DNA from 2 places in the Streptomyces sp. NPDC085524 genome. Region 2 is predicted to be linked to the other one. Evidence: riboswitches for the same ligand, from Rfam matches in the RefSeq annotation. Region 2 holds a riboswitch; the other holds the start of a gene.
What was found. A riboswitch is a leader RNA that binds a small molecule or an ion and turns the genes downstream of it on or off. The one in region 2 is predicted to bind glycine.
Positions count from the first base shown of each region.

Region 1: another riboswitch for glycine. It lies ahead of gcvT (glycine cleavage system aminomethyltransferase GcvT); the one in region 2 lies ahead of gcvP (aminomethyl-transferring glycine dehydrogenase).

Region 1 is NZ_JBITTH010000007.1:321,706-325,107, forward strand. It holds gene ACIGFK_RS13795 (AAA family ATPase) at 38-706, opposite strand; glycine riboswitch at 935-1,038, shown strand; gene gcvT (glycine cleavage system aminomethyltransferase GcvT) at 1,197-2,312, shown strand; gene gcvH (glycine cleavage system protein GcvH) at 2,415-2,795, shown strand; gene glyA (serine hydroxymethyltransferase) at 2,811-3,402, shown strand, end outside.
Region 2 is NZ_JBITTH010000016.1:200,045-203,446, reverse strand. It holds gene ACIGFK_RS24910 (PRC-barrel domain-containing protein) at 485-850, opposite strand; glycine riboswitch at 963-1,061, shown strand; gene gcvP (aminomethyl-transferring glycine dehydrogenase) at 1,257-3,402, shown strand, end outside.

The DNA of each region.
Region 1 (3,402 bases), on a different contig from region 2:
GTGCGGTGGTACGGAACGTGCCGCGCCGCTCCCGGGGCTACGGGTGGAACGCGATGCGGGTCACCGCGGCGGCGGAGCGGCGGTCCAGGAGGACGGCCGAGGCGCAACCCGCCGGGGGGCGGCCGGCTTCCGCTTCGCGCAGGAGGCGGCCCACCGCACCCCGGTGGCGGGCGAAGGCGTAGGACGAGACCCCCCGCCCCCGGGCCCGCTGGCCCGACAGCGCCTCCTCGGGGCTGCTGTCCAGCAGGAGGAGGTGCAGCGCACGCCCCCGCCGCCGCGCGGCCGCCGCGAGCAGCCCCCGCACCCAGCTCTGGGTACCGCAGTCGTGGACGACGAGGGAGCGCCCGGAACGCAGGTGCCGCCACAGCCCCCAGTAGTGCGCGGCCCGCACCAGCGGCCGGTACACCGCGTACGGCAGCGCCCCCGGCATCCGGCGTTCCCAGCGCTCGCGGGTGTCCTGGGAGTCGATGGCGCCGCCCTCCGCCCCGCCCTCGGCGGCCGCCCGCTTGATCAGCGTGCTCTTGCCGCCGCCCGGCAGGCCGGACACGACCACGATGTCGCCCTCGGCGAAGCGGAGCCGCTGCGGGCCCCGCACGCCCGGGCCGCGCAGGTCCCGTACGGGCCCGGCCCCGTGCCCGCGCGGGCGCGCGGGCGCACCGGCGCGCTGCGCCGGTACCGCACCCACGGTCCCCGTGGTTGCCGCCACACCTACGAATCTCCGCACAGTGTTCGCCTCCCCCGAATCGGGTCACCAGGACCCTTGCCCACTGAGTGTAAAGAGACGGTAATCCGGCGGCTTCGGTTCCGGTCCGGCCCCGTCCACCCCCTGGACACCCGGCAGGATCTTTCGGGCCCGCCCGCCCGATCACCACCATGGCGTGCAATGATGTGCGCCATCTGGACCAACCGCATCACCAACTGCATACCGGCCGCTTGAATCCGCGCGGGAGAGTCCCGGCACGCCGCAAGGCGGTGCGTGGGCGCCGAAGGAGCAAGAACCTCCCTTGAATCTCTCAGGCCCCGTACCGCGTGGATGAGGCAGATCTGAAAAGCGAGCTGTTCGGCAGCTCCACCCAAGGTGCAAGCCGGAGATTCCCGACGTGTCAGGAACTCTCGGCGAACCTCTCAGGTTCCGATGACAGATGGGGAGGACCCCTCCTCGTCATGTCATGCCCTGGGACCCGGGAGCCACACCCATGAGCACTGCCCCCCGCCTGACCGCCCTCGATGCGCTGCACCGTTCCCTCGGTGCGACCATGACCGACTTCGCGGGCTGGGACATGCCCCTGCGGTACGCGAGCGAGCGCGACGAGCACAACGCCGTCCGCACCAAGGCCGGTCTCTTCGACCTCTCCCACATGGGCGAGATCACCCTGACCGGGCCGGAGGCCGTCAAGGCCCTGGACTACGCCCTGGTCGGCAACATCTCCACCGTCGGCGTCGGCCGCGCCCGCTACACCCACATCTGCCGGGAAGACGGCGGCATCGTCGACGACCTGATCGTCTACCGCCTCGGCGAGACCGAGTACATGGTCGTCGCGAACGCCTCCAACGCCCAGGTCGTCCTCGACGCCCTGACCGAGCGCGCCGCCGGCTTCGACACCGAGGTCCGCGACGACCGCGACGCCTACGCGCTGATCGCGGTGCAGGGCCCGGAGTCCCCCGGCATCCTCGCCTCCCTCACCGACGCCGACCTGGACGGGCTGAAGTACTACGCCGGCCTGCCGGGCACCGTGGCCGGCGTGCCCGCGCTGATCGCGCGTACGGGCTACACCGGCGAGGACGGCTTCGAGCTGTTCGTCTCCCCCGAGCACGCCGTGGAGCTGTGGCAGGCGCTGACCAAGGCCGGCGAGGGCGTCGGCCTGGTCCCGGCCGGCCTGTCCTGCCGCGACACCCTGCGCCTGGAGGCGGGCATGCCGCTGTACGGGCACGAGCTGAGCACCTCGCTGACCCCGTTCGACGCGGGTCTGGGCCGGGTCGTGAAGTTCGAGAAGGAGGGCGACTTCGTCGGCCGCGCCGCCTTGGAGGCCGCCGCCGAGCGCGCCGCCACGAACCCGCCGCGCAAGCTGGTCGGCCTGGTCGCCGAGGGCCGCCGCGTCCCGCGCGCCGGCTTCCCCGTCGTCGCCGACGGTCAGGTCATCGGCGAGGTCACCTCCGGCGCCCCGTCCCCGACCCTGGGCAAGCCGATCGCGATGGCTTACGTCGACGCGGCGCACGCCGCGCCCGGCACCTCCGGCGTCGGCGTCGACATTCGCGGTACGCATGAGCCGTACGAGGTCGTCGCTCTGCCGTTCTACAAGCGGCAGAAGTAGTCCTTGTAGTCAGGCCTGCCGCCCGGGTGCCCCGTGCGGCGATGTCGCAGTACCCAAGACCACTGTTCGTTTCCACCCCCGCGCATCCAGGAGAATCAGGCCATGAGCACCCCCCAGCAGCTGCGTTACACCAAGGAGCACGAGTGGCTGTCGGACGTCGTTGACGGCGTCGCGACGGTCGGCATCACCGAGTTCGCGGCCAACGCGCTCGGTGACGTCGTCTACGCACAGCTCCCCGAGGTCGGCGACACCGTGACCGAGGGCGAGACCTGTGGCGAGCTGGAGTCGACGAAGTCGGTCAGCGACCTGTACTCCCCCGTCTCCGGTGAGGTCGTCGAGGCCAACCAGGACGTCGTCGACGACCCGTCCCTGGTGAACTCCGCCCCCTTCGAGGGCGGCTGGCTGTTCAAGGTGCGCATCTCGGAGGAGCCCAAGGACGTGCTCTCCGCCGAGGAGTACGCCTCCCTCACCGCCGGTAACTGACCCCAGGGGATCCTGATGTCCGTACTGAACACCCCTCTTCACGAACTCGACCCCGACGTCGCCGCAGCCGTCGACGCCGAGCTCGTGCGCCAGCAGTCGACCCTGGAAATGATCGCGTCGGAGAACTTCGCTCCGGTCGCCGTCATGGAGGCCCAGGGCTCCGTCCTCACCAACAAGTACGCCGAGGGCTACCCCGGCCGCCGTTACTACGGCGGCTGCGAGCACGTCGACGTCGTCGAGCAGATCGCGATCGACCGGATCAAGGCGCTGTTCGGCGCCGAGGCCGCGAACGTGCAGCCGCACTCCGGTGCGCAGGCGAACGCCGCCGCGATGTTCGCGCTGCTGAAGCCGGGCGACACGATCATGGGCCTGAACCTGGCCCACGGCGGTCACCTGACCCACGGCATGAAGATCAACTTCTCCGGCAAGCTCTACAACGTGGTCCCGTACCACGTCGACGAGACCGGCCAGGTCGACATGGCCGAGGTCGAGCGCCTCGCCAAGGAGTCCAAGCCGCAGCTGATCGTCGCGGGCTGGTCCGCCTACCCGCGCCAGCTGGACTTCGCCGCCTTCCGCCGCATCGCGGACGAGGTCGGCGCGTACCTGA
Region 2 (3,402 bases):
GCGCTGCGCCCGGTGTCCGTGGCCTACGTCCCACGCGCTTGCGCCCGGTGCCGGGTGCCCGGTGCCAACGGCCCTGGCCCACGTGCTGCGCCCCAGGCCCACGGCCGCACGGCTGCACCCCGCGGCCCCGCGCCCTGCGGCCCGTAGGACCGTGTGGCCTGGTGGGCATGGTCTGCGGCCAGCCGGCCACGCCGTGGCGCGCCTGCTCTCGTGCAGGGCTTGTACCCGGGCCCATGCCGGTGAACGGCCTGTCCGGTCTGGTCAGGCCGGGGCCGTGGTGTGCCCGGCCGCGGCCGGGCCCGGGGCGCGTCGGTGCGTCCACCGGTCCGTGCCGGGCCGACTCCCGAGGCCGAGCGGGCCGGGCTGTGCCAGGCCGGGACCCGGGCCGTGCCGGGGTTCGGAGCGTGCCGGGCCGTGGCAGCCGGAGCCCGGGCCGTTCCGGGGCCCGGGGCGGCGGGTCCGGGGCGGCGGGCCCCGGGGTGGGTCAGTCCTCGTCGCCTGCCAGGTGGCCGAAGTCGCGCTGGAAGTCCGTGGGGAGCGTCACGTCCAGGCCGTAGTGGTGGTAGAGCTGGAGCTCCTGTTCGGGGGAGAGGTGGCGGCCGACGCCGAAGTCGGGGGCGTCCTTGATCAGGGAGCGGTCGAACGGCACCCGCAGGGCGTCGCCCACCAGCTCGCTCGGCTCCAGCGGGACGAACGCGTCCCGGCTGAACAGGCCCGTACGGACGGCGGCCCATTCCGGGACGCCCGTGGCATCGTCGAGGTAGACCTCGTCCACGGTGCCGATCTTGGTGCCATTGCGGTCGAACGCCTTGCGGCCGATCAGGCTGCGCGGATCGATGTCGGTCTGCACGGTCCCTCCAAATGGTCGCAACTCCTCCGTAATGACTACAGAAGTGCATATCCCAAGAAGAGGCCACTCGGGGAGGGCCCGGATCCTCGCTGGTAGGCTGGGTGATGGCTGTCGACCCTGTGCGGGAGAGTCCTCCGAGTGAGAACGACGGAGGCGCCGAAGGAGCAAATCCTCCCCGGAATCTCTCAGGCATACGTACCGCACGGACGAGGCCACTCTGGAAAGCAGGGGCGGGTACCGGGCGCGCAGTGCCGGTTCCCCTCCTCACCGACGGTGAAAGCCGGTGGCTCGAGCGACCCTCCAGCGACCGGTGAAACTCTCAGGTTGAGATGACAGAGGGGGAGGCCGTCCGGGTGCCCGCGCCGTGGTGCCCCTCGCAGGTCGTACGACCAGGAGGCCTCCGTACATGACCGCCAACCGCATTCCGCTCTCCCAGCTGGAGCGAGGCATCCCCTTCGAGCAGCGCCACATCGGTCCGGACGCCGAGGCGCAGGCGAAGATGCTCGCTCAGGTGGGCTACGGCTCGCTGGACGAACTGACCGCTGCCGCGGTGCCGGACGTCATCAAGACCGCCGAGGCGCTGAACCTGCCCGAGGCGCGGACCGAGGCCGAGGTGCTGGCCGAGCTGCGTTCGCTCGCCGACCGCAACCAGGTCCTCTCCTCCATGATCGGTCTCGGCTACTACGGGACCTTCACCCCGCCGGTGATCCTCCGCAACGTCATGGAGAACCCGGCCTGGTACACGGCGTACACGCCCTACCAGCCGGAGATCTCGCAGGGCCGCCTCGAGGCGCTCCTGAACTTCCAGACCCTCGTCGCGGACCTCACCGGCCTGCCGACCTCGGGTGCCTCGCTGCTCGACGAGGGCACCGCGGCCGCCGAGGCCATGTCGCTCGCCCGCCGCGTGGGCAAGGTCAAGGGCGGCGTCTTCCTGATCGACGCCGACGCCCTGCCGCAGACCATCGCGGTGATCGAGACCCGCGCCGAGCCGACGGGCGTCGAGGTCGTCGTCGCGGACCTCTCGAACGGCATCCCCGCCGAGATCGCCGAGCGCGGTGTCTTCGGTGTGCTGCTCCAGTACCCGGGTGCCTCCGGCGCCGTACGGGAGATCAAGCCGGTCATCGACCAGGCGCACGAGCTCGGCGCGATCGTCACCGTCTCGGCCGACCTGCTCGCCCTGACCCTGCTGACCTCCCCGGGCGAGCTGGGTGCGGACATCGCCGTCGGCACCACGCAGCGCTTCGGCGTTCCGATGGGCTTCGGCGGACCGCACGCCGGCTACATGGCCGTCCAGGCCAAGCACGCCCGCTCCCTGCCGGGCCGCCTCGTCGGCGTCTCCGTGGACGCGGACGGCAACAAGGCGTACCGCCTGGCGCTGCAGACCCGCGAGCAGCACATCCGCCGCGAGAAGGCCACCAGCAACATCTGCACCGCGCAGGTGCTCCTCGCCGTCATGGCCGCCATGTACGCGGTCTACCACGGCCCGGACGGCCTGCAGACGATCGCCCGCCGCACCCACCGCTACGCGACCCTGCTCGCCGCGGGCCTGACGGCCGGCGGCGTGGAGATCGTGCACGGCGCGTACTTCGACACGATCACCGCCCGCGTCCCGGGCCGTGCCGCCGAGGTCGTCGCCGCCGCCCGCAAGGGCGGGGTCAACCTGCACCAGGCCGACGCGGACCACGTCGCCGTCGCCTGCGACGAGACCACCCTGCGCGCCGACATCGAGGCCGTCTGGGCCGCCTTCGGCGTCAGCGCCGACATCGAGGCCCTGGACGAGACCGCGGCGGACACCCTCCCCGAGGGCCTGCTGCGCTCGGACGCCTTCCTGACCCACCCGGTCTTCCACCAGCACCGCTCCGAGACCGCGATGCTGCGCTACCTGCGCAAGCTCTCGGACAAGGACTACGCGCTGGACCGCGGCATGATCCCGCTGGGCTCCTGCACCATGAAGCTCAACGCGACCACCGAGATGGAGCCGGTGACCTGGCCCGAGTTCGGCCAGCTGCACCCCTTCGCCCCCGTGGAGCAGGCCGAGGGCTACCTCACGCTCATCAACGAGCTGGAGGAACGTCTCTCCGAGGTCACCGGCTACGACAAGGTCTCCATCCAGCCGAACGCCGGTTCGCAGGGTGAGCTCGCCGGTCTGCTGGCCGTGCGCGCCTACCACCGCGCGAACGGCGACGAGCAGCGCACCATCTGCCTCATTCCGTCCTCCGCGCACGGCACCAACGCCGCCAGCGCCGTGATGGCCGGCATGAAGGTCGTCGTCGTCAAGACCGCCGACGACGGCGAGGTGGACGCGGACGACCTGCGCGCCAAGATCGAGCAGTACCGCGACGAGCTCTCCGTGCTGATGATCACCTACCCGTCCACGCACGGTGTGTTCGAGGAGCACGTCGCCGACATCTGCGCCCAGGTGCACGAGGCCGGCGGCCAGGTCTACGTGGACGGCGCGAACCTGAACGCCCTGGTGGGTCTGGCCAAGCCGGGTCACTTCGGCGGCGACGTCTCGCACCTGAACCTGCACAAGACCTTCTGCATCCCGCACG